DNA from 2 places in the Oceanobacillus timonensis genome. Region 2 is predicted to be linked to the other one. Evidence: a T-box and tRNA genes for the amino acid it is inferred to sense, from the RefSeq annotation. Region 2 holds a T-box; the other holds one or more tRNA genes.

Region 1 (10,951 bases), 1.4 Mb from region 2:
TCGCTTTATATCTCTCTATCTTTTTTATTTTCTTGAAAGTAATCAGGAATAATAATGCAACCATAATTAGCATCTACTCATGTGCTTCTCCTCTATTATCCATGGTTTTCATCAAAATAATCACTCCTTGATATTCATGATATTCATCGTATGCAAGAGGTATTTTCCCAACTTACCTATCGCTTTACAATCTTTTAGAAAGAAGGATTTCATCACGAATCGGAATCCCGCCATTTCCTACTTGCGGGATTTCCGGCTTCCATTCTCTAGCTTTTTCAATAGCTCCTTGAAACAAAGCTGCTAACCCATATCCTCGCTTCTGATAAAAACCTAATGCATGCACATTATCATTTGTCGTTATCAGTTTCACATTTTGACAGTGTTTCTCTTTTGCAGCACCTTCTACTTTTTGAACTAAGGCTGTCCCAATACCTTTGCCTTCCTCTAAACTATCTAAAGAAATAATTTCACACTCATTATCAGAAATAATAAATGTAATATAGCCAATGATTGCTCTGTCCGTAATTTAACATGGCAAATCCTTCTAATTTCGTACAATCAAAAATGCCACTGGAAATAACCATTTTCGGACTTCCCCATTGTTTATTAAAAAAGTCATAAATCTTGTCTTCTGATAATTGTTCAGACGATATCATTTGCATCATATTTCTCCTTTAACACTATCAATTCCTAACAGATTCATTTAGTTTCTTTTTCACAAATTTCTAATTTTCTAACATTATATCAAAATCTTCCACAAACACAGCATTTCCCCTAACTTGGACATCATAGGACGCATTACTTCTAGAAATTCGGACGCCTACCCTGCCATCTTTTCCAATTTCCTTCCCTTGTTCTACCACTAGTTTCATAACATCTTTCTTGTCTTTCCTTATGTACTCAGCATAGTAAGCACCCATTACTCCTGAAGCTGTTCCTGTTACGGCATCCTCCAAAGTCCCTGAATATGGAGAGGAAAAATGTCGGGCATGCATATCAGCTTCTGCATTATACGTTTCGATACAAAATGGATGAACAGATGATGTAGGCATTTCCTTTAAAATTGCAGGGAAGTCCTTATTATTTGGATTCATTCTATGAAAAGCTTCTAAATTGTTAATAGGAATTAACAACGTCCACGTACCTGTGCTTCCATATAAAATAGGTAAGTTATCATGTATATCCTCTTCCTCTATCCCCATCGAGTGAGCTAAATGCTTTTTAGAACCATGGAATGCTTCAAATTTCGGTGCTGCCTGATTCATTGTTATCGTGATTTCGTTTTCAGCAGTGGAATGTAGCTTTACAGGTAAAATCCCTGCTCTTGTTTCAATCGTTAATGCTGTTTTTTCACCTAATAAACCCTTTGTTTTTAACGCATACACTGTTGCCATGGTTGCGTGTCCACATAAATTCATTTCATGCCCAGGTGTGAAAAAACGGATGCCAACATCCGCTACTTCTGATCTAACCGGAAATGCTGTTTCATTAAATCCTACCTGGGAAGCCGTTTCCTGCATTTGCTCCTCTGTCAGTTCATCTCCATTTAGAACTACTCCGGCCGGGTTTCCTTTGCCAGGCTCTTTACTAAATGCATCATAGTGATATACTTTTACGGATGTCATGATATTCCTCCTCAAAGCCTGCTAAAGGTCTTGATAAAACAATATATTCATCAATCACTTTTGCAGGCTATTTCATTCATACTATCTTATTCTGGTGAATTGGCTCTATCTTGCTTAATTTTACACCATATTTTCCGAAACGCAGGATGATAAATGCTGGAATCAAAAGAATCAAAGTCCCAATGATTAATGCCATTTTACCAGTAAATAATTCAGGGATAGCGCCTGCCAAAAAAGTACCAGCCATTGTTATCAGCCCTCCTATAACATAGGTGGAGCTTCTAACTCTTGTTAAAAATTCATCTGGCGTAATCCCCTGATGGACAGCGCCTTGGACAATAAAAGCCATGGAAAGCGTGCAATCAAAAATGGCCATTCCTAAACACATCATGATAAACGCATTTGCAACGGTCATCATTAATATACCTATTCCAGAAATAATCATTAAAATACAAATCAGTGTAACCCAATTTTTATTTTTACATTTATTTATCAATAAGATACCTGCAATATTACCCACACCTGCACTTGATAATAAGATCCCAATTCGTTCCTCTGATAGTTCCATGGTTATTTGTGCATAAAATATAGTAGTTAATGTAATATATACTGTTGTAAATCCTAATATACACATTGCTAATGTGCTAATCAATTGTTGTGGATTAGCTATCAAAATCTGCAAACCTTCTAATGTTCTTTCTAAAAAAGTATGGAATTTACTTTTCTTTGAAACTTCCCTTTCTGCTTTCTTAAAATCTGCCTTATTGCGAATCATAGCAACCAACATAGTAGATAAAAGAGATAAAGTTGCACATATAATCAATGTTAAAACTGAACCTGTTTTTGCTAATAATATTCCACCCAATGCAGGACCAATTACAATTGCAATGGCATCAGCAGCTTCGATATTTGTATGTGCTTTTAACAAGTTCTCCCTGCCGGCAATCCCAGGAATCATTGAAGTAAACGCCGTTCGGCTAATTAATGCAAGTAATCCCATGACAAATAACAAAAAAGCAATAATAACGGCATTCACATTTTTTGTAGCTAAAAGGAAAGCAAGTGTAAAAATACTTAATCCGTATAAAAAATGACAAGTAGCAGCGACCCGAACCTTATGCTTATTCTCTACCCATGTTCCAATTGGTATAGCAAATAAAATCGTGCCAACTTGCTGCGACAAAGCCACCAGTGCTGTAACTAACGGTGAACTGGTTAACCCTAATACAATCAAAGGAATCACTAACTCCCTAAACCTTCCGTTTAAAATAGAAAGGAATTCTGACCCCCACATATATTTAAAATTTCTGTTAATTAGTAATGGCTTCAATGTCATTCTCTCCTTATTAGATAAGGGAGATAAACTGCTTCGATTCTAACAGTTGGTATGAAATAATTTTCCTGTCCGCATAAATTCTTACTTTATTTTTTCATCATCTCCCTGTTCAAAATTAGTCATATCATTGAACGGAGAAAATTTTAGATTGGATTCATTTTTATTTAACCCCTTATTGTCAATAAAATCATTCTATGCATATCAGATTGTATCCATTCTAAGATTTTATTTCATCAATGTATTCGGTTTCAATTTAATCATCTAGCCATCGAATGAATAGATACAAAAGTACTTCTTCCATTCTACCTATATTTAAATATGGAATCAATATACACTTCTGATTACAATCCTTATAGCATCATTATTTATATTAGCAGGCATGTATTTGAGAAAATTGTATTGGCAGGTACAATTTAAAAAAGCGGTTAAGGAACTTCATTTGTTGAGAAAAAAGCGTTAAGGAGCCTGTATACGAAGCGCGAATACTCACTATATTTTAAGAAGACCTATGCATATCAAAAGATACGCATAGGTCTTCTTGTAGTATAGAAAAATTATACTTAATAGGGGTGAATTCTCTTATTATTTTACCGACTGTACGGCTTCTTCTACAGAAGTTTGTCCACCCACTGCACGGAATCTTTTGCCGATAGTTGCATCATTTTTCAAGCTCGTATAAATCACTTTTGCAATATCTTCCCGAGGTACTTCTCCCCGCTCCACATTAGCTCCAAGATTTACTTGATTGGTACCAGGTTCATTTGTTAATAACCCCGGATGAATAATCGTATAATCTAAATCGCTATTTATCAGCCATTCATCTGCATAATGTTTTGCTACGACGTATGGTGCAAACGATTCGGGAGCAGATTGAATCGCTTCCCGGCTCGTATCGAATGAACTAATCATAACAAAACGTTTCACATTTGCTTTTTCTGCTGCTTGAATGGTTTTCACTGCGCCGTCCAAGTCAATCATCAGGGTTTTATCCTTTCCAGTTTCAGAACCAGATCCAGCTGTGAATACAACCGCATCAACGCCCTCTGCTGCTTTGGCAATCGTATCGACTTCATCTTCTAAGTTCGTAACGGCAACTTCAGCACCTAAATCTTTAAAGTAATCGGCCTGTTCTTGCTTACGAATAAACGCACGTGCCTGATCTCCGTTTTCTTGAATCAACTTGACTAGATGTTTACCTATCTGTCCATTTGCTCCAACTACTAAGATATTCAAAACACTCACCCTTTCTTTTTGACTTCTCTCTTTTTATTGTAAAGGTTTGGAGAGGAGATGTTAAATAATTGGATTGATTAACATCTTAACCATGAATCCTTTGTTTAAACCCAACAATCAATTCATCCATTTCAAACTTGGATTCTTCCTACCTATCTGGTGCTTGTAAATCAAATAGCAATTGGTCCATTACACCAGTATGTAAATAGCGAAGTATTATTAAAATGGATAAAACTATTTACAAACAAACCCGCACGTAATTACATACTAAAACGATAGGAATTATAAACTTAATATGCTAATATATAATGCATAATAAAATTTAATAAAATAAAAGGAAGTGTGGAGAATGTCTTTATCAAATAAAATCTTTCTTGCTTTGGGAGTGGGAGTGCTATTTGGAGGTTTGCTGAACTGGCTTGCTCCGGCCTGGGTAGATCCGCTCGATCAGTATTTATTGCAGCCTGCCGGTGACATATTTTTACGAGCAATTCAATTGATTGTTGTCCCCCTCGTTTTTGCAGCTTTGATTATGGGCATCACGCAGTTAAGAGGAACTGGATATATTGCTCGATATACAACGAAGTTAATGAGTCTCTACATCGTGACTTCTGCTGTTGCTATCGCTTTAGGCATTGTTGTCGCACTCATCATTCGACCTGGTAATAATGCAGAAGCAATTGCTACAGGCGAAGCATCAAGTGATGAAGGATACTCTTTCATTGAATGGCTTGTGGGTATTTTCCCTTCCAACCCATTTGAAGCATTAGCAACAGGAAACCTTTTACAGGTTATCGTCATTGCTGCCCTTGTAGGTTCAGCGATTAATCTGCTGAAAGAAGAACAAACACGTCCCTTTTTGAATGTTGTGGAGAGTATGTACGAGATTGTGCAGAAAATACTGCAGCTTGTATTAAAAATTGCTCCATATGGGGTTTTTGCCTTAATTACCTCCGTGGTAGCAACACAGGGGTTTGGTATTATCGGCAATCTGGCTGTCTATATGCTCGGTTTGATTGTAGCAATTATTCTTATGGTCGGTATATATGTTTTGATTTTATTTTTCGCTGGCATAAAACCAAAAAGCTTTTTCCAAGGATTCGGATCCGCTTTTACGCTAGCATTTGGTACAGCCAGTTCCAATGCAGCTTTGCCCCTTGCCTTAAATGGAGCCAAGAGAATCGGTTTGCAAAGTGATTTATCCGGATTTGCCATTCCATTCGGAACAGCTCTAAAAAGGGACGGTGCGGGTATTTTACAAGGATTTAATGCCATCTTTGTTGCACAATTATTTGGCGTCGATCTAACAGCAGGACTTGTAATCGCTGTTTTTTTGAGTGCTTTGCTTGTCTCATTTAGTACTGCAGGAGTACCGGGGGCTGGGATTATTATGATGACCACCGTGCTATCAGCAGCAAATCTTCCTTTAGAAGGAATTGCAATTGTTGCGGGGATTGACCGGGTAACAGAAGGATTCCGCACCCTTTTGAATGTTTTTGGAAATACTGCGAATGCTAGTCTGTTGCAGCAGTGGGAAAATCGTCAGGGCAGTGAATTGCAGGATGAGTGAGAAATAATCGGTCTTTTTGATAATTTTAATAAAATAAGAGTCAAGTAACCCTTTATTGGGAAATATGGTAGATTTATTTGACTCTTACAGCATGTTAAACGGAAACATCAATTTTAGTTGCAGCAATCTTCATCTGCTCTATCAGTCGCTGGCGTAATTTCTCCTCAATGGAAGCATTGCAGCTTTTTAGATAACGAATCATAAAAAACCCATCCGATGCATCTATGCTCAAAATTAATTCATGTTTTAATCCAGTATGATCTTGCATTTTTATTTCAATGATAGAGTAGTATTTCTCCTGTGCCAGAATCTCACTATATTCTAGAGGGTTTCCTTCAATGAAGTCTTTTGTATGCTCTGCAATCGATTCAGCAGCCATCTCTTCAAAGTAATCGAAGGTAAGCTTTTCCGTTGTACGATATTGATAACGTTCTGTTTCGAGATAGTATCCGATAAACTCACTATCACTGTATGTAAGATAAGTGGCTGGCTTAAAATGCTCAAGTTGAATAACATCTATAAACCGCTTCATATTCTCAAAATATTTAGCACCTGAAGGCACAACCGCCTTTTCATCTGGCAATATTCTTCCTTCAGTATCTAAAAAAAGCTCACTATATCTTGCATATCTCATCATCCAAATCGTTTTACCTTCCACCTTAAGCTCTACATAGTAGCTTGATATATTGTTCGGGTTTGTCCCATTGTCATCCTCTTCATTCACACATGTATACATATGCTTCCGTGTATATGTAAAAGTTGCTCCCTCTTCACTCATATCTAATATCTCAAGGTTGAGAACCTCCGATGTAATATTGTAAATTTGAAAATTCATCGAAAGAGAAAAGTGATTTAAAAAGGAGATATCCCGATGGTTCGGATGAAACATTTCTGTCATTCGTTCAATATTCTTGTCCGTATACGTTGTTTCCAATTTCTGCACTATCTCTTTAATTGTTTGCTCACTTATTTTCGGTTTTCTTTTAAAAAACATTTATTATACCTCCAGTAAAACAGTTGAATTAAATACACTGAATAAACCTGAAAAAGAGGAAATCGAAAAAGTGTCCTGAAAATTTGGCATTTTCAAGTTCATCTACATTACAAGCTTAATTATTAAAGGTTATGTTAACTTATAATAGCAATTACTAACACTCGTTCTTTGCAATTTTTATTCCTAATGGTTAAATTCTTTTATTAGCTAAATGAAAACATAATCTCTTGCCCACCCTAGGGAAAAGTTGAATGAGCAGTAAAGATTGTACCGGATATATAAAAAGCTTCCTATACTAGAATGATAATGGCGTTACAAACCAATATTATTCTAACACAGTAAACAGAAATATGAATAGTTCTAGTTTTTCACATACGAAGCCGCTCTGTTTAGTTTATCGAGTATACACGAGTTAGTTAAGTATGAGGTTATATGTATTAGAGTGTATGTGTTGCATTTGTGTTGTGCTTTATATAAACCTATGTTTTTCTATAATATACCTGAAAAACACAAATCATCTTAAAATGTACGAATAGTACTGTTTGTCGGATTCAAGTAAAACCGACAAACACTGATATGACAGGGATATTTTTACTTGTCACCTAAAATTATATTGCCACTTTTTGAGGGAATATAAAAAAGAGCCCCCTGTAAATTAAATTCCTCAATAAAAAGGTATCAATACCATGTTATTCTATTATGCTCCCATTCCTATTGCTAAACTCACTAGTTGACATCAATAATGTTAACTGGTAATCTATAATTGTTAACCAGTTAACAAAAAATCAGATAAACAAAGGGGGGGAAGGTTTGTGGAAAATTCCTCAAAAGAAAAAGCCCTGAAAGCCATTGAACATTTTATTTTGTATCGCGAAAAGAAGATGGCAAAAAGGGATAATCTAACCAAGGATTTATTAGTTGATCATGGTTATACCAAAATAAATGACCTTTAACGCAGTTGCATATTATGGCTCTGATAAACGAATACCCAAATGCATCCAATAACACATTACTTTCTAAGGAGCTAAGTATTTCAAAACCTGCAATTACTAAAGCTATTAATTCCTTAATTGAAGAAGGAATGGTCCTGGCTAAAAAAAGGAGAATGATCAAAAGGCTATTTATTATACTTTAACAAATTCAGGACAGCAACTTGCAGCGATTCATGATCGAATGCATCAAATTGCTAAAAATCGTTATAGCCAATTGTTGGATCAGTTCTCTGATAATGAATTAGAGCTGATTATTAAATTTTTAGAAGCCTGGTCAAATCAATTATAAAAAGAGGAGCAATTATTATGAATAAAGAACAAGCCATTGAATTTTTAAGTAAGATGTATCAAGAAATCATCGTTGATATGAAAATAGAAAAAATTCCTAATTACTTTAGTAAACAATACGTTCAAACAACTGATGGAGTTAGCACAAATATATCTGAATTTACAAGTCATGTCCAAGCATTAAAAGGGATTGTAAAGTCCATATCTTTATCCCCCTTTTATGATGTTCTCTTTGATGATGATAAACAAACGGCAACCCTAAGATATACTGTTACTGCAAATAAAAAGAGTGGCGAAACTGGCGAAATAGAAGTAGTAGCAATATTTGAATTAGACGATGATAAAATTGTCCGTTGCAACGAGCAATCTTGCCCATTAAATCAAAAAGAGGAATTTAAAGACTTAGCAAGTGTCAACTACTAACTTTCATTTAAATACCCAATGATGTAAAAACAACATTGGGTGTTTAAATTTATATAAAAAGTAATTATAACGCTAATCTTAACGGATTGGCTTTTTATTACCCAATCGGTGAAAATATCGGCAGTAATATGCCTAAGCTTCGTTACATACTCTTGCTCTAATAAGCCGTTACGTACTGCTCCCAAACTATTCCGATAATAATTCCGGACTATCTGCGATAAATGTTCGCCTTTTACCCATCGCCTAAAATCCGCTTTGCGTTTTAGTTTAGTCGTGCGAACCGTGGCCAAAATAGTGCGCATGGTAAACGTATCTGTACGAAAAAAACCCCGCTAAAGCTGTGTCATAACAGCTTTTAACGAGGTTTTTCTGATACCGGTGGTCGGGTTCGAACCGACACTCCTTGCGGAACACGATTTTGAGTCGTGCGCGTCTGCCAATTCCGCCACACCGGCATGTTCTTGGAGGCGGTAACCGGATTTGAACCGGTGATAAAGGTTTTGCAGACCTCTGCCTTACCACTTGGCTATACCGCCATTTCTTTTGGAGCGGAAGACGGGATTCGAACCCGCGACCCCCACCTTGGCAAGGTGGTGTTCTACCACTGAACTACTTCCGCAGAATGGCTGGGCCACCAGGATTCGAACCTGGGGTACACGGGATCAAAACCCGATGCCTTACCGCTTGGCTATGGCCCAATGATTAATTTATATAACTTATGTATTAAAATAAAAAAGGGGCGACCGGTGGGGATCGAACCCACGAGTGCCGGAGCCACAATCCGGTGCGTTAACCACTTCGCCACGACCGCCATATTGGCAGGGGTAGTAGGAATCGAACCCACATCAAAGGTTTTGGAGACCTTCGTTTTACCATTAAACTATACCCCTATGAAATTTAATAAATGGTGGAGGGAGTAGGACTCGAACCTACGAACCCGATGGGAGCGGATTTACAGTCCGCCGCGTTTGGCCAACTTCGCTATCCCTCCACTTTTTTGAAAAGATGGTGGCTCGGGACGGAATCGAACCGCCGACACAAGGATTTTCAGTCCTCTGCTCTACCGACTGAGCTACCAAGCCATAAGCTGTTTTAAACCTTTAATGGCGGTCCGGACGGGACTCGAACCCGCGACCTCCTGCGTGACAGGCAGGCATTCTAACCAGCTGAACTACCGGACCATTTTGGTTGCGGGGGCAGGATTTGAACCTGCGACCTCTGGGTTATGAGCCCAACGAGCTGCCAGACTGCTCCACCCCGCGATATAAATGTATAAATCTTACATGGTGGAGGATGCAGGGCTCGAACCTGCGACCCCCTGCTTGTAAGGCAGGTGCTCTCCCAGCTGAGCTAATCCTCCGAAGTACAAATGCGTCAATAAAAATAAAATTGGTGACCCGTACGGGATTCGAACCCGTGTTACCGCCGTGAAAGGGCGGTGTCTTAACCACTTGACCAACGGGCCATTAAAAAGGTTTTAATGGCGGAGAGCGAGGGATTCGAACCCTCGAAGCCGCGATAGCGGCTTACACGATTTCCAATCGTGCTCCTTCGGCCTCTCGGACAGCTCTCCAAATGGCTCCACAGGTAGGATTCGAACCTACGACCGATCGGTTAACAGCCGATAGCTCTACCACTGAGCTACTGTGGAATAATCCATAACAATAAAGAAAGAAGTATTTCGCTTGTCCTTAAGGACTTAGTCAGAGAATACTCTAGCCTGGCAACGTCCTACTCTCGCAGGGGGAAGCCCCCAACTACCATCGGCGCTGAAGAACTTAACTTCTGTGTTCGGCATGAGAACAGGTGTGACCTCTTCGCTATCGCCGCCAGACAAGGATTTAAAAAATCAGCAACAATCAATATTATAATCGTTTTTGAGAAAAAATCAAGTACTAATTTTAAAAAATATGTATGATTTTATACCTCAAAAACTAAATAAGAGTAACGTGACAAACAAAAACTTAGATAAGTCCTCAATCGATTAGTATCCGTCAGCTGCACGTGTCGCCACGCTTCCACCTCGGACCTATCAACCTCATCGTCTTTGAGGGATTTTACTCACTTGAAGTGATGGGAAGTTTCATCTTGAGGGGGGCTTCATGCTTAGATGCTTTCAGCACTTATCCTTACCACACGTAGCTACCCAGCTATGCTCCTGGCGGAACAACTGGTACACCAGCGGTGTGTCCATCCCGGTCCTCTCGTACTAAGGACAGCTCCTCTCAAACTTCCGACGCCCACGACGGATAGGGACCGAACTGTCTCACGACGTTCTGAACCCAGCTCGCGTACCGCTTTAATGGGCGAACAGCCCAACCCTTGGGACCGACTACAGCCCCAGGATGCGATGAGCCGACATCGAGGTGCCAAACCTCCCCGTCGATGTGAACTCTTGGGGGAGATAAGCCTGTTATCCCCGGGGTAGCTTTTATCCGTTGAGCGATGGCCCTTCCATGCGGAACCACCGGATCACTAAGCCCGACTTTC
Region 2 (10,951 bases):
ATCGAACATCCTTCAATATTTTCAATTAGGATTTGCACCCTGAAAACTAAATAAGAGTAACGTGACAAACAAAAACTTAGATAAGTCCTCAATCGATTAGTATCCGTCAGCTGCACGTGTCGCCACGCTTCCACCTCGGACCTATCAACCTCATCGTCTTTGAGGGATTTTACTCACTTGAAGTGATGGGAAGTTTCATCTTGAGGGGGGCTTCATGCTTAGATGCTTTCAGCACTTATCCTTACCACACGTAGCTACCCAGCTATGCTCCTGGCGGAACAACTGGTACACCAGCGGTGTGTCCATCCCGGTCCTCTCGTACTAAGGACAGCTCCTCTCAAACTTCCGATGCCCACGACGGATAGGGACCGAACTGTCTCACGACGTTCTGAACCCAGCTCGCGTACCGCTTTAATGGGCGAACAGCCCAACCCTTGGGACCGACTACAGCCCCAGGATGCGATGAGCCGACATCGAGGTGCCAAACCTCCCCGTCGATGTGAACTCTTGGGGGAGATAAGCCTGTTATCCCCGGGGTAGCTTTTATCCGTTGAGCGATGGCCCTTCCATGCGGAACCACCGGATCACTAAGCCCGACTTTCGTCCCTGCTCGACTTGTAGGTCTCGCAGTCAAGCTCCCTTCTGCCTTTACACTCTTCGAATGATTTCCAACCATTCTGAGGGAACCTTTGGGCGCCTCCGTTACCTTTTAGGAGGCGACCGCCCCAGTCAAACTGCCCGCCTGACACTGTCTCCGAACCGGATCACGGTCCTGGGTTAGAATGGTCATACAGTTAGGGTGGTATCCCACGGATGCCTCCACGTAAGCTAGCGCTCACGTTTCAAAGGCTCCCACCTATCCTGTACAAACTGCACAAACATTCCATATCAGGCTACAGTAAAGCTCCACGGGGTCTTTCCGTCCTGTCGCGGGTAATGCGCATCTTCACGCATAGTATAATTTCACCGGGTCTCTCGTTGAGACAGTGCCCAAGTCGTTGCACCTTTCGTGCGGGTCGGAACTTACCCGACAAGGAATTTCGCTACCTTAGGACCGTTATAGTTACGGCCGCCGTTTACTGGGGCTTCGATTCAGAGCTTCGCCCGAAAGCTAACTCTTCCTCTTAACCTTCCAGCACCGGGCAGGTGTCAGCCCCTATACTTCGCCTTTCGGCTTCGCAGAGACCTGTGTTTTTGCTAAACAGTCGCTTGGGCCTATTCACTGCGGCTCAGACTCAGCCTGAGCACCCCTTCTCCCGAAGTTACGGGGTCATTTTGCCGAGTTCCTTAACGAGAGTTCTCCCGCTCACCTTAGGATTCTCTCCTCGCCTACCTGTGTCGGTTTGCGGTACGGGCACCTATGATCTAACTAGAGGCTTTTCTTGGCAGTGTGAAATCCGGAACTTCGGTACTTTATTTCCCTCCCCGTCACAGCTCAGAAATGTGTCAGACGGATTTGCCTATCTGACTTCCTCGCATGCTTGGACGCACATCCATCGGTGCGCACTCCTTATCCTCCTGCGTCCCCCCATTGCTCAAACAATCATGAGGTGGTACAGGAATATCAACCTGTTATCCATCGCCTATGCCTGTCGGCCTCGGCTTAGGTCCCGACTAACCCTGAGAGGACGAGCCTTCCTCAGGAAACCTTAGGCTTTCGGTGAAAGAGATTCTCACTCTTTTTTCGCTACTCATACCGGCATTCTCACTTCAAAGCGCTCCACCAGTCCTCACGGTCTGACTTCTCTGCCCTTTGAACGCTCTCCTACCATTGTTCGTAAGAACAATCCGCAGCTTCGGTGATACGTTTAGCCCCGGTACATTTTCGGCGCAGCGTCACTCGACCAGTGAGCTATTACGCACTCTTTCAATGATGGCTGCTTCTAAGCCAACATCCTGGTTGTCTGTGCAACGCCACATCCTTTTCCACTTAACGTATACTTAGGGACCTTAGCTGGCGGTCTGGGCTGTTTCCCTTTCGACTATGAACCTTATCACCCATAGTCTGACTCCCAAGCGGAAGTAACTGGCATTCGGAGTTTGACTGAATTCGGTAACCCGGTAGGGGCCCCTAGTCCAATCAGTGCTCTACCTCCAGTACTCTATTGCTTGAGGCTAGCCCTAAAGCTATTTCGGAGAGAACCAGCTATCTCTGTGTTCGATTGGAATTTCACCGCTACCCACACCTCATCCCCGCATTTTTCAACATACGTGGGTTCGGGCCTCCAGTCAGTGTTACCTGACCTTCACCCTGGACATGGGTAGATCACACAGTTTCGGGTCTACGACCGTATACTCACTCGCCCTGTTCAGACTCGCTTTCGCTGCGGCTCCGTGTCTTCCACTTAACCTTGCATACGATCGTAACTCGCCGGTCCATTCTACAAAAGGTACGCCGTCACCCATAAACGGGCTTCGACTACTTGTAGGCACACGGTTTCAGGTTCTATTTCACTCCCCTCCCGGGGTGCTTTTCACCTTTCCCTCACGGTACTGGTTCACTATCGGTCACTAGGGAGTATTTAGCCTTGGGAGATGGTCCTCCCGGATTCCGACGGAATTCCACGTGTTCCGCCGTACTCAGGATACACTCCGGAGGAAACGCTTTTTCGATTACAGGGCTGTTACCTTCTTTGGCTGACCTTTCCAGGTCGATTCATCTAAAGCATTTCTTTGTAACTCCAATGGAATGTCCTACAACCCCAAGAAGCAAGCTCCTTGGTTTGGGCTCTTTCCGTTTCGCTCGCCGCTACTCAGGAAATCGATGTTTCTTTCTATTCCTCCAGGTACTGAGATGTTTCAGTTCCCCGGGTATGCCTCACCTACCCTATGTATTCAGATAGATGTCCTGTTCCATTACGAACAGTGGGTTTCCCCATTCGGAAATCCTCGGATAATAACATTTACTTACAACTCCCCGAGGCATATCGGTGTTAGTCCCGTCCTTCATCGGCTCCTAGTGCCAAGGCATCCACCGTGCGCCCTTATTCACTTAACTAAAGTTTTTGAATAAGATGGCTGATTACGGAATGTAATCATTTGTGTTGCTATATCCATAGCTTTTTGCCTTATTTCTAAAGTTTGATGTCGTTGTTACTCTTATTTAGTTTTCAAGGTACAAACTTCCACACGGATGTGGTGACTTCTGTATTGTCACAAATGTCTTCGATGGGGCGAGTAATCGCAGTCCCACGGATGTGACGGTTTTAACAGAAGTTCCTTTTGAGAGATTGCTCTCTCAAAACTGAACCAAACAACACAGTACAAAATTCCGTAATATATCCTTAGAAAGGAGGTGATCCAGCCGCACCTTCCGATACGGCTACCTTGTTACGACTTCACCCCAATCATTCGTCCCACCTTCGGCGGCTGGCTCCTAAAAAGGTTACCCCACCGACTTCGGGTGTTACGAACTCTCGTGGTGTGACGGGCGGTGTGTACAAGACCCGGGAACGTATTCACCGCGGCATGCTGATCCGCGATTACTAGCGATTCCGGCTTCATGCAGGCGAGTTGCAGCCTGCAATCCGAACTGAGAACGGTTTTCTGGGATTTGCTAAAACGTCACCGCTTCGCTTCCCTTTGTTCCGTCCATTGTAGCACGTGTGTAGCCCAGGTCATAAGGGGCATGATGATTTGACGTCATCCCCACCTTCCTCCGGTTTGTCACCGGCAGTCACCTTAGAGTGCCCAACTAAATGCTGGCAACTAAGATTAAGGGTTGCGCTCGTTGCGGGACTTAACCCAACATCTCACGACACGAGCTGACGACAACCATGCACCACCTGTCACTTTGTCCCCGAAGGGAAAACTCTATCTCTAGAGCGGTCAAAGGATGTCAAGACCTGGTAAGGTTCTTCGCGTTGCTTCGAATTAAACCACATGCTCCACCGCTTGTGCGGGTCCCCGTCAATTCTTTTGAGTTTCAGCCTTGCGGCCGTACTCCCCAGGCGGAGTGCTTAATGCGTTAACTTCAGCACTAAGGGGCGGAAACCCCCTAACACCTAGCACTCATCGTTTACGGCGTGGACTACCAGGGTATCTAATCCTGTTCGCTCCCCACGCTTTCGCTCCTCAGCGTCAGTTACAGACCAGAGAGTCGCCTTCGCCACTGGTGTTCCTCCACATCTCTACGCATTTCACCGCTACACGTGGAATTCCACTCTCCTCTTCTGCACTCAAGTCCTCCAGTTTCCAATGCACGTTTGCAGTTGAGCTGCAAGATTTCACATCAGACTTAAAAAACCGCCTGCGAGCGCTTTACGCCCAATAATTCCGGACAACGCTTGCCACCTACGTATTACCGCGGCTGCTGGCACGTAGTTAGCCGTGGCTTTCTGGTCGGGTACCGTCAAGGTACGATCAGTTACTATCGTACTTGTTCTTCCCCGACAACAGAGTTTTACGATCCGAAAACCTTCATCACTCACGCGGCGTTGCTCCGTCAGACTTTCGTCCATTGCGGAAGATTCCCTACTGCTGCCTCCCGTAGGAGTCTGGGCCGTGTCTCAGTCCCAGTGTGGCCGATCACCCTCTCAGGTCGGCTACGCATCGTCGCCTTGGTAAGCCATTACCTTACCAACTAGCTAATGCGCCGCAGGCCCATCTGTAAGTGACAGCAAAAGCCGTCTTTTAACTCCTCATCAGGTGATGGGAAGTGTTATCCGGTATTAGCTCGCGTTTCCGCGAGTTATCCCAGTCTTACAGGCAGGTTGCCTACGTGTTACTCACCCGTCCGCCGCTCGTTCCACGAACTTCCCTCCGAAGAGTTCCGTTCGCTTCCCGCGCTCGACTTGCATGTATTAGGCACGCCGCCAGCGTTCGTCCTGAGCCAAGATCAAACTCTCCATAAAAGTGTTTGAAACGTTAGCTTTCAGAAGTCAACTTCTGACTTATTTTTTAAGAAAAACGAGGTTGTCTTTCTTCTTTCGTACTGGTTGTTTTGTTCAGTTTTCAAAGAGCAATTTGTATAACATCGCCTTAAAAAAAGCGACTTTATTAATATACCACATAACCAATATCTCGTCAATAACTTTTTTATTCATTAATTTTTTTAAAAGCCTCAACTCGATATTGGATATTCATTATAGCATTACCGACAAATTAAGTCAACATCTATTCGGCAAATTTCTTTTTACTTCATTAAGAAATAGTCTGAACCGGCATTTCACACTTTGTCCCCTGTTCTATAGATGACAAAACAGTCACTGAAATTACCTGCCAGCAGTATTGTTATGCCTGTATTATTCACTCTTCTGCTATGTCGAATTTTATATAGAGAATACCAATATACAAGTGAACGAAAAGCATTTGAAAAATGAAAGACTACCCTGACAAGCAAAAAGATATTCCGCCGGATTGTTTATTCTCCGGTGGAATATCTTTTTATTACTAATTCCGTTTGCTTTCATCACAAAAACTTTTCATGAATGTGCTATTTAATAATAATTTCTCCTGGCCATTCCAGCATACCGCCGCTCATATTCGCTACGTTAAACCCTTGTTCCTGTAAAAAGGCTGCTGCATTGTAGCTTCTTCTTCCGGAGCGGCAAATCATAATATATTCTTTATCCTTATCTAAATCCGTATAAGCGTCTTGTATTTCTCCTAAAGGAATATGCAGTGCATTTTCAATCATTCCTTGAGCAACTTCTTCATCTTCTCTGACATCAATCAGCTGAATATGATCCTTTTCTTTTATAGAATCTACTTCTTTCGGGGAATATTTCTTCATATCTTCCATTCCCTCTCAACTCCTTTTATTTCATTCTTTCTTATCATAATAAATGGAGAATGCATAGGTTTCAAATTGTTTGTTTAAACTAAGGCAAAATAAATCCCTTTACGAATAGGAGGTGATGCAATGACTTATATCAGTTTATTATTATTGACGCTTTTCTTCGCTCCGGCAGAAACAACAGCGCAAAGTGATGCGCACCTTATCCAAACCTATGAAGAAGATGTCACTGGAGATGGGGAGAAAGAGTTATTAGAGCTGAAAGGAAAATTATTTGCTCCGGATGGTGTGTACTATCAGGACATTTGGGTTGATATTTCAAGTCCTACCTCTGATAAAACATGGCAAATTAACTATGGTGGAGGATACGATCCAGAATTACAATTTGCTGATTTAACACATAACGGCGTAGCGGATATTCTATATCAGAGTCCAACAGGCGGAAGCGGCGGGTTGTATACTTCGCAGTTAAATCAATGGGAAAAAGATGATTTTATCGAACTGCCGCTGCCAACAGAACAGCCGGTAAAAGGAGAGTTCATGGATCATTTCAAAGTATCTGTACAGTTGCTGCCAAAGGAAGACCCCATCATTTTAGATGTCTCCGGACAAAAAGAAGAATATATTCGCTTAAAATTATATGATGATCAGGGAAAACTTTTGGAACCGACTACGCTTATGATTGATCCAGTTGCTTTTTTCGAAGTTACGGAAATAGAAAGTGAACAACAGGAAGGTCTGAAAAGCTTTCAACAAATCAGCGGCGCATACCATGCTGATCAAATTGGAACGGTGGAATCGGTATGGGTTTATGATAAGAAGGACAAATGGATTCTTCTGGATACGACATTACAAACCGATCTCCCTCGTGAAGAGGAACCTTCCAGCTAAAACGAGCTATTATATAAAAACGAAAAGAAACCGGACTAAATCCCGTTCTACTGATAGAACATGGATAAGTCCGGTTTTCTCACTTAAGCAAAGAGGCGTTCACGCAGCAGCACCGCGCTTTCTTGCGTTCCGCGCCATTCATGAACAGTATTAATTAGCTACAACATTAACCAGTTTGTCTGGAACAACAATCACTTTTCGGATCGTTTTCCCTTCTACCCATTTTTTTACACTTTCTTCATTTAAAGCCATTTTTTCAAGTTCCTCTTTTTCTGTACCTACAGGAACACTCAGTTTTGCGCGAACTTTCCCCATCACCTGCAATACAACCTCAACTTCTTCTTGCACAAGTTTCGATTCGTCATAGGCTGGCCAGCCTGCTAAACTGATGGAATCCTCCTTGCCAAGCTTTTGCCAGATTTCTTCACACATATGTGGCGCAACTGGAGAAAGAAGCTTCACAAAACCTTCCGCATAATTTTTAGGAATCGAATCTACTTTATAACATTCATTTACAAATACCATCATTTGGGAGATACCTGTATTAAAATGAAGATTCTCAAAGTCCTCTGTCACCTTCTTGACTGTTTCATGGTACACTTTATCCAACTCTGTTGCCGCATCATCTGTAATTCGGTCTGTTAATGATTGATCATCATTCATATACAATCTCCAAACACGATCTAAGAAACGACGGGAGCCGTCCAAACCGTTTGTGGACCAGGCGACAGAAGCATCCAGCGGCCCCATGAACATTTCATACAAACGCAATGTATCTGCACCATGAGAAGAAATAATATCATCCGGATTAACCACATTTCCTTTTGATTTACTCATCTTCTCGTTACCTTCTCCAAGAATCATTCCTTGGTTATATAATCTCTGGAAAGGTTCTTTTGTAGAAACCACACCGATATCATAAAGGAATTTATGCCAGAAGCGTGCATACAGCAGATGAAGCACAGCGTGTTCTGCTCCTCCGATATAAATGTCAATCGGGAACCATTCTTTCAATGCTTCCGGATCAGCAAGCTGTTCCGCATTATGCGGATCCACATAACGCAGGAAGTACCAGCAGCTGCCGGCCCATTGCGGCATCGTATTCGTTTCTCTTCGGCCTTTCATTCCTGTTTCCAGATCGACCACACTTACCCATGCTTCGTTGTTAGCAAGCGGAGATTCTCCTGTTCCAGATGGTTTAATCTCTGTCATTTCCGGAAGTTCCAGTGGAAGCTCTTCTTCCGGAACAGTTGACATGCTGCCGTCTTCCCAGTGAATAATCGGAATCGGTTCTCCCCAATAGCGCTGTCTTGCAAAAAGCCAGTCACGCAAACGGTACGTAATTTTCTTTGTGCCTTTTTTGTTTTCTTCCAGCCATGCAATCATTTTCGAAATAGCTTCATCCTGATCCAGACCATTCAGGAATTCCGAATTAACGTGCGGACCGTCTCCTACATAAGCTTCCTCTTCTATATTCCCGCCAGCGACAACTTCTTTAATTGGCAGTTCAAATACGCTGGCAAATTCATAGTCACGCTCATCGTGGGCAGGTACGGCCATGATTGCTCCGCTTCCATAGCTCATCAATACATAGTCCGCTACCCAAATTGGCATTTTTTCACCATTAGCAGGGTTGATCGCATAAGCTCCTGTAAATACGCCTGTTTTTTCTTTAGCAAGGTCAGTACGCTCTAAATCTGATTTTGTTTGTATTTCATGCAAATATTTTTCCACAGCTGCTTTTTGCTCTGCCGTTGTAATCTTTTCCACAAATTCATGTTCTGGCGCCATCACGGCATACGTTGCCCCGAACAAAGTATCTGGACGTGTTGTAAATACGGTGAATGTTTCCTCATGTCCTTCAATGGAAAAAGTCACCTCAGCACCTTCCGAACGTCCAATCCAATTACGTTGCATTTCTTTTAAGCTCTCCGGCCAATCCAGATCTTCCAAATCAGAAAGCAGCCGATCAGCGTATGCTGTTATTTTAAGCATCCATTGTTTCATCGGTTTACGAACAACCGGATGTCCGCCGCGTTCACTTTTTCCATCAATGACTTCTTCATTTGCCAAAACGGTTCCGAGAGCTGGACACCAGTTAACAGCCACTTCATCCATATAAGCCAAATCATTTTCATACAGTTTTTTAAAAATCCATTGTGTCCACTTATAGTAATCAGGATCTGTAGTGTTTACTTCTCTATCCCAATCATAAGAAAAACCGAGCTCTTTAATCTGCCTTTTAAAGATTTGGATATTTGCTTCTGTAAATTCCTTGGGACTATTCCCTGTATCAATAGCATATTGCTCCGCCGGGAGCCCAAAAGCATCCCAGCCCATTGGATGCATGACCTCATATCCTTGCATTCTTTTCATTCTCGCTAAAATATCTGTCGCTGTATAACCTTCCGGATGTCCAACATGCAAACCTTGACCGGACGGATAAGGAAACATATCCAGCGCATAAAATTTTTCTTTATTGGAAAATGTATTTGTTTTAAATGTGTGATTATGATCCCAATACTTTTGCCATTTTTTCTCGATTTCCTGATGTGGAAAACTCATCGTCTTTCTTCCTCCTTCAACACTCTTGTATCATTCCATCTCTAGATGAAATTAACATTTATATCCTAAAATTACTAAAAACAGGTATAAAAAAAGCCACTCATCCCAAGAAAGGGACGAGAAGCTGTGATTATTCCCGCGGTACCACCCAAATTAACGCTTAAAGCGTTCGCTTGACATCGATAACGTGGATGAAACGGCAGCAACTACTTTTTCATTGCCGCAACCTAAAAAGGTGAGTTCATACGCCTATCAGTAGCAGTTCACACCACCCACTGCTTCTCTAAAACTGACACAACCTATTACTATTCCTTTTTCATCGTTTTTTCATTTTATCATAGATATTGGAATTATAATGAAATAAACATACCCTGTCAAGTTGACCTAAATGAATCCTACCCTTAGTATACACATATTTTTTCAATTGGAAACAGGATATTAGAGAAAATTTCATACCATCCTATCATCCGTAGTAAACATGAGCGTGTTTTTCTTGTTATAATTAGAAATACATTTTTCAATATCATACATAAGGAGACAACAACATGTTACTAAACGTTTTAACTTGTGCGCACTCTCTATTAAAGGAGAGCCTTCAAGAAGGAGATATTGCCATTGACGCCACCTGCGGGAATGGGCATGACACATTATTTTTGAGCCAGGCTGTAGGCAACTCTGGGAAAGTGTATGGATTTGATATCCAAGCGCAAGCTATCCAAAAAACAAACGAGAAATTACAGGAAAATGACTGTCACAATGTATCCCTGATTCAGGACAGCCACGAAAAGATATCTACCTATATGAAAGAAGTTATTTTGGGCGGAGCTATTTTCAATCTCGGTTATTTACCTCAAAGTGATAAGTCTATTATCACCAAAGCCCCTTCCACTATAACTGCTATCCAGGCTATATTAGAAAAACTAAAACCAAACGGACGGCTGATCTTAGTCATTTATTATGGTCATCCGGGAGGCGAGGAAGAAAAAGAAGCGATTCTTGCTTACACGTCACAATTGGATCAAAAAGAATACCAGGTGCTCAGGTACCAATTTATCAATCAGCAAAACCAGGCTCCATTTTTAATTGCCATCGAAAAAAAGAAACGTTCCTGAATTTGGACAGGACGTTTCTTATATTTGTTACGTAATCCCCAAGAATAATAACCGAAAAAATAAATTCAGGAAATGCCCGGCTGTCATGATAACAAATATAATAAGTGAAATCATGAGTACGCGGGATCGTAATGTCTTATATTTTTTTGGATAAGGAACCCAAATATACGCTGATACAATCATGAGTGGAACCGAATAGAAGTAGCCAAATACATAAACCCATTGACGCAGTGCAGAAAGATCGCCCAGTTCTGGACTTTGCAAATCATTCAACTGATTCATATATCCAGTCACAAAAATAATGGTTAGAAGCACAAAATAACCAAACGTTGTCAGACGCAGCCATTTTTGCTCATCACTTATCAGTATATAGACACCGATAAAAAATAAAATCCCTATTACCATTTGAATCAACATAAAAGTACAACCCCATTTTTAACGATAAATCAGTTTTCTTCATTACATGCAAAACTTCATTTTTTTAACATGCTCTCTATATAAAAGTTCGCTTGTATGTATAGGTGGGTTCATCATCCATCTATTAAAACAGATTTATACCACTGCTTATTCCAGAAATGACTGGAACAACTGTTACTCCTCCTACTTCATTTAAGAATATAGAATCACTTCAAATAGCATGTATCTA

Evidence for each region. A T-box is a leader RNA that pairs with one kind of tRNA and senses whether it is charged. The one in region 2 lies ahead of leuS (leucine--tRNA ligase), so its partner is inferred to be a tRNA-Leu.
Region 1: it has a tRNA-Leu gene. The T-box ahead of leuS (leucine--tRNA ligase) is inferred to sense a tRNA for this amino acid. The anticodon was not compared.

Annotation. Positions count from the first base shown of each region.
Region 1 covers NZ_LT800497.1:1,767,924-1,778,874, reverse strand. The annotation lists partial or broken gene B7E05_RS08645 (GNAT family N-acetyltransferase) at 185-662, opposite strand; gene B7E05_RS08640 (PhzF family phenazine biosynthesis protein) at 726-1,625, opposite strand; gene B7E05_RS08635 (MFS transporter) at 1,702-2,961, opposite strand; gene B7E05_RS08630 (SDR family oxidoreductase) at 3,544-4,194, opposite strand; gene B7E05_RS08625 (dicarboxylate/amino acid:cation symporter) at 4,544-5,764, shown strand; gene B7E05_RS08620 (hypothetical protein) at 5,859-6,758, opposite strand; gene B7E05_RS22405 (hypothetical protein) at 7,571-7,711, shown strand; gene B7E05_RS22400 (helix-turn-helix domain-containing protein) at 7,726-7,893, shown strand; gene B7E05_RS08610 (nuclear transport factor 2-like protein) at 8,057-8,461, shown strand; tRNA gene B7E05_RS08605 (tRNA-Leu) at 8,835-8,916, opposite strand; tRNA gene B7E05_RS08600 (tRNA-Cys) at 8,924-8,997, opposite strand; tRNA gene B7E05_RS08595 (tRNA-Gly) at 9,006-9,080, opposite strand; tRNA gene B7E05_RS08590 (tRNA-Gln) at 9,085-9,159, opposite strand; tRNA gene B7E05_RS08585 (tRNA-His) at 9,200-9,272, opposite strand; tRNA gene B7E05_RS08580 (tRNA-Trp) at 9,278-9,351, opposite strand; tRNA gene B7E05_RS08575 (tRNA-Tyr) at 9,367-9,452, opposite strand; tRNA gene B7E05_RS08570 (tRNA-Phe) at 9,468-9,543, opposite strand; tRNA gene B7E05_RS08565 (tRNA-Asp) at 9,566-9,642, opposite strand; tRNA gene B7E05_RS08560 (tRNA-Met) at 9,647-9,723, opposite strand; tRNA gene B7E05_RS08555 (tRNA-Val) at 9,746-9,821, opposite strand; tRNA gene B7E05_RS08550 (tRNA-Glu) at 9,852-9,926, opposite strand; tRNA gene B7E05_RS08545 (tRNA-Ser) at 9,943-10,034, opposite strand; tRNA gene B7E05_RS08540 (tRNA-Asn) at 10,038-10,112, opposite strand; rRNA gene rrf (5S ribosomal RNA) at 10,180-10,295, opposite strand; rRNA gene B7E05_RS08530 (23S ribosomal RNA) at 10,426-10,951, opposite strand, start outside.
Region 2 covers NZ_LT800497.1:3,184,867-3,195,817, forward strand. The annotation lists rRNA gene B7E05_RS15575 (23S ribosomal RNA) at 77-2,998, opposite strand; rRNA gene B7E05_RS15580 (16S ribosomal RNA) at 3,289-4,853, opposite strand; gene B7E05_RS15585 (rhodanese-like domain-containing protein) at 5,435-5,743, opposite strand; gene B7E05_RS15590 (hypothetical protein) at 5,864-6,628, shown strand; gene leuS (leucine--tRNA ligase) at 6,779-9,193, opposite strand; T-box leader at 9,303-9,522, opposite strand; gene mnmM (tRNA 5-(aminomethyl)-2-thiouridylate-methyltransferase MnmM) at 9,739-10,305, shown strand; gene B7E05_RS15605 (hypothetical protein) at 10,333-10,722, opposite strand.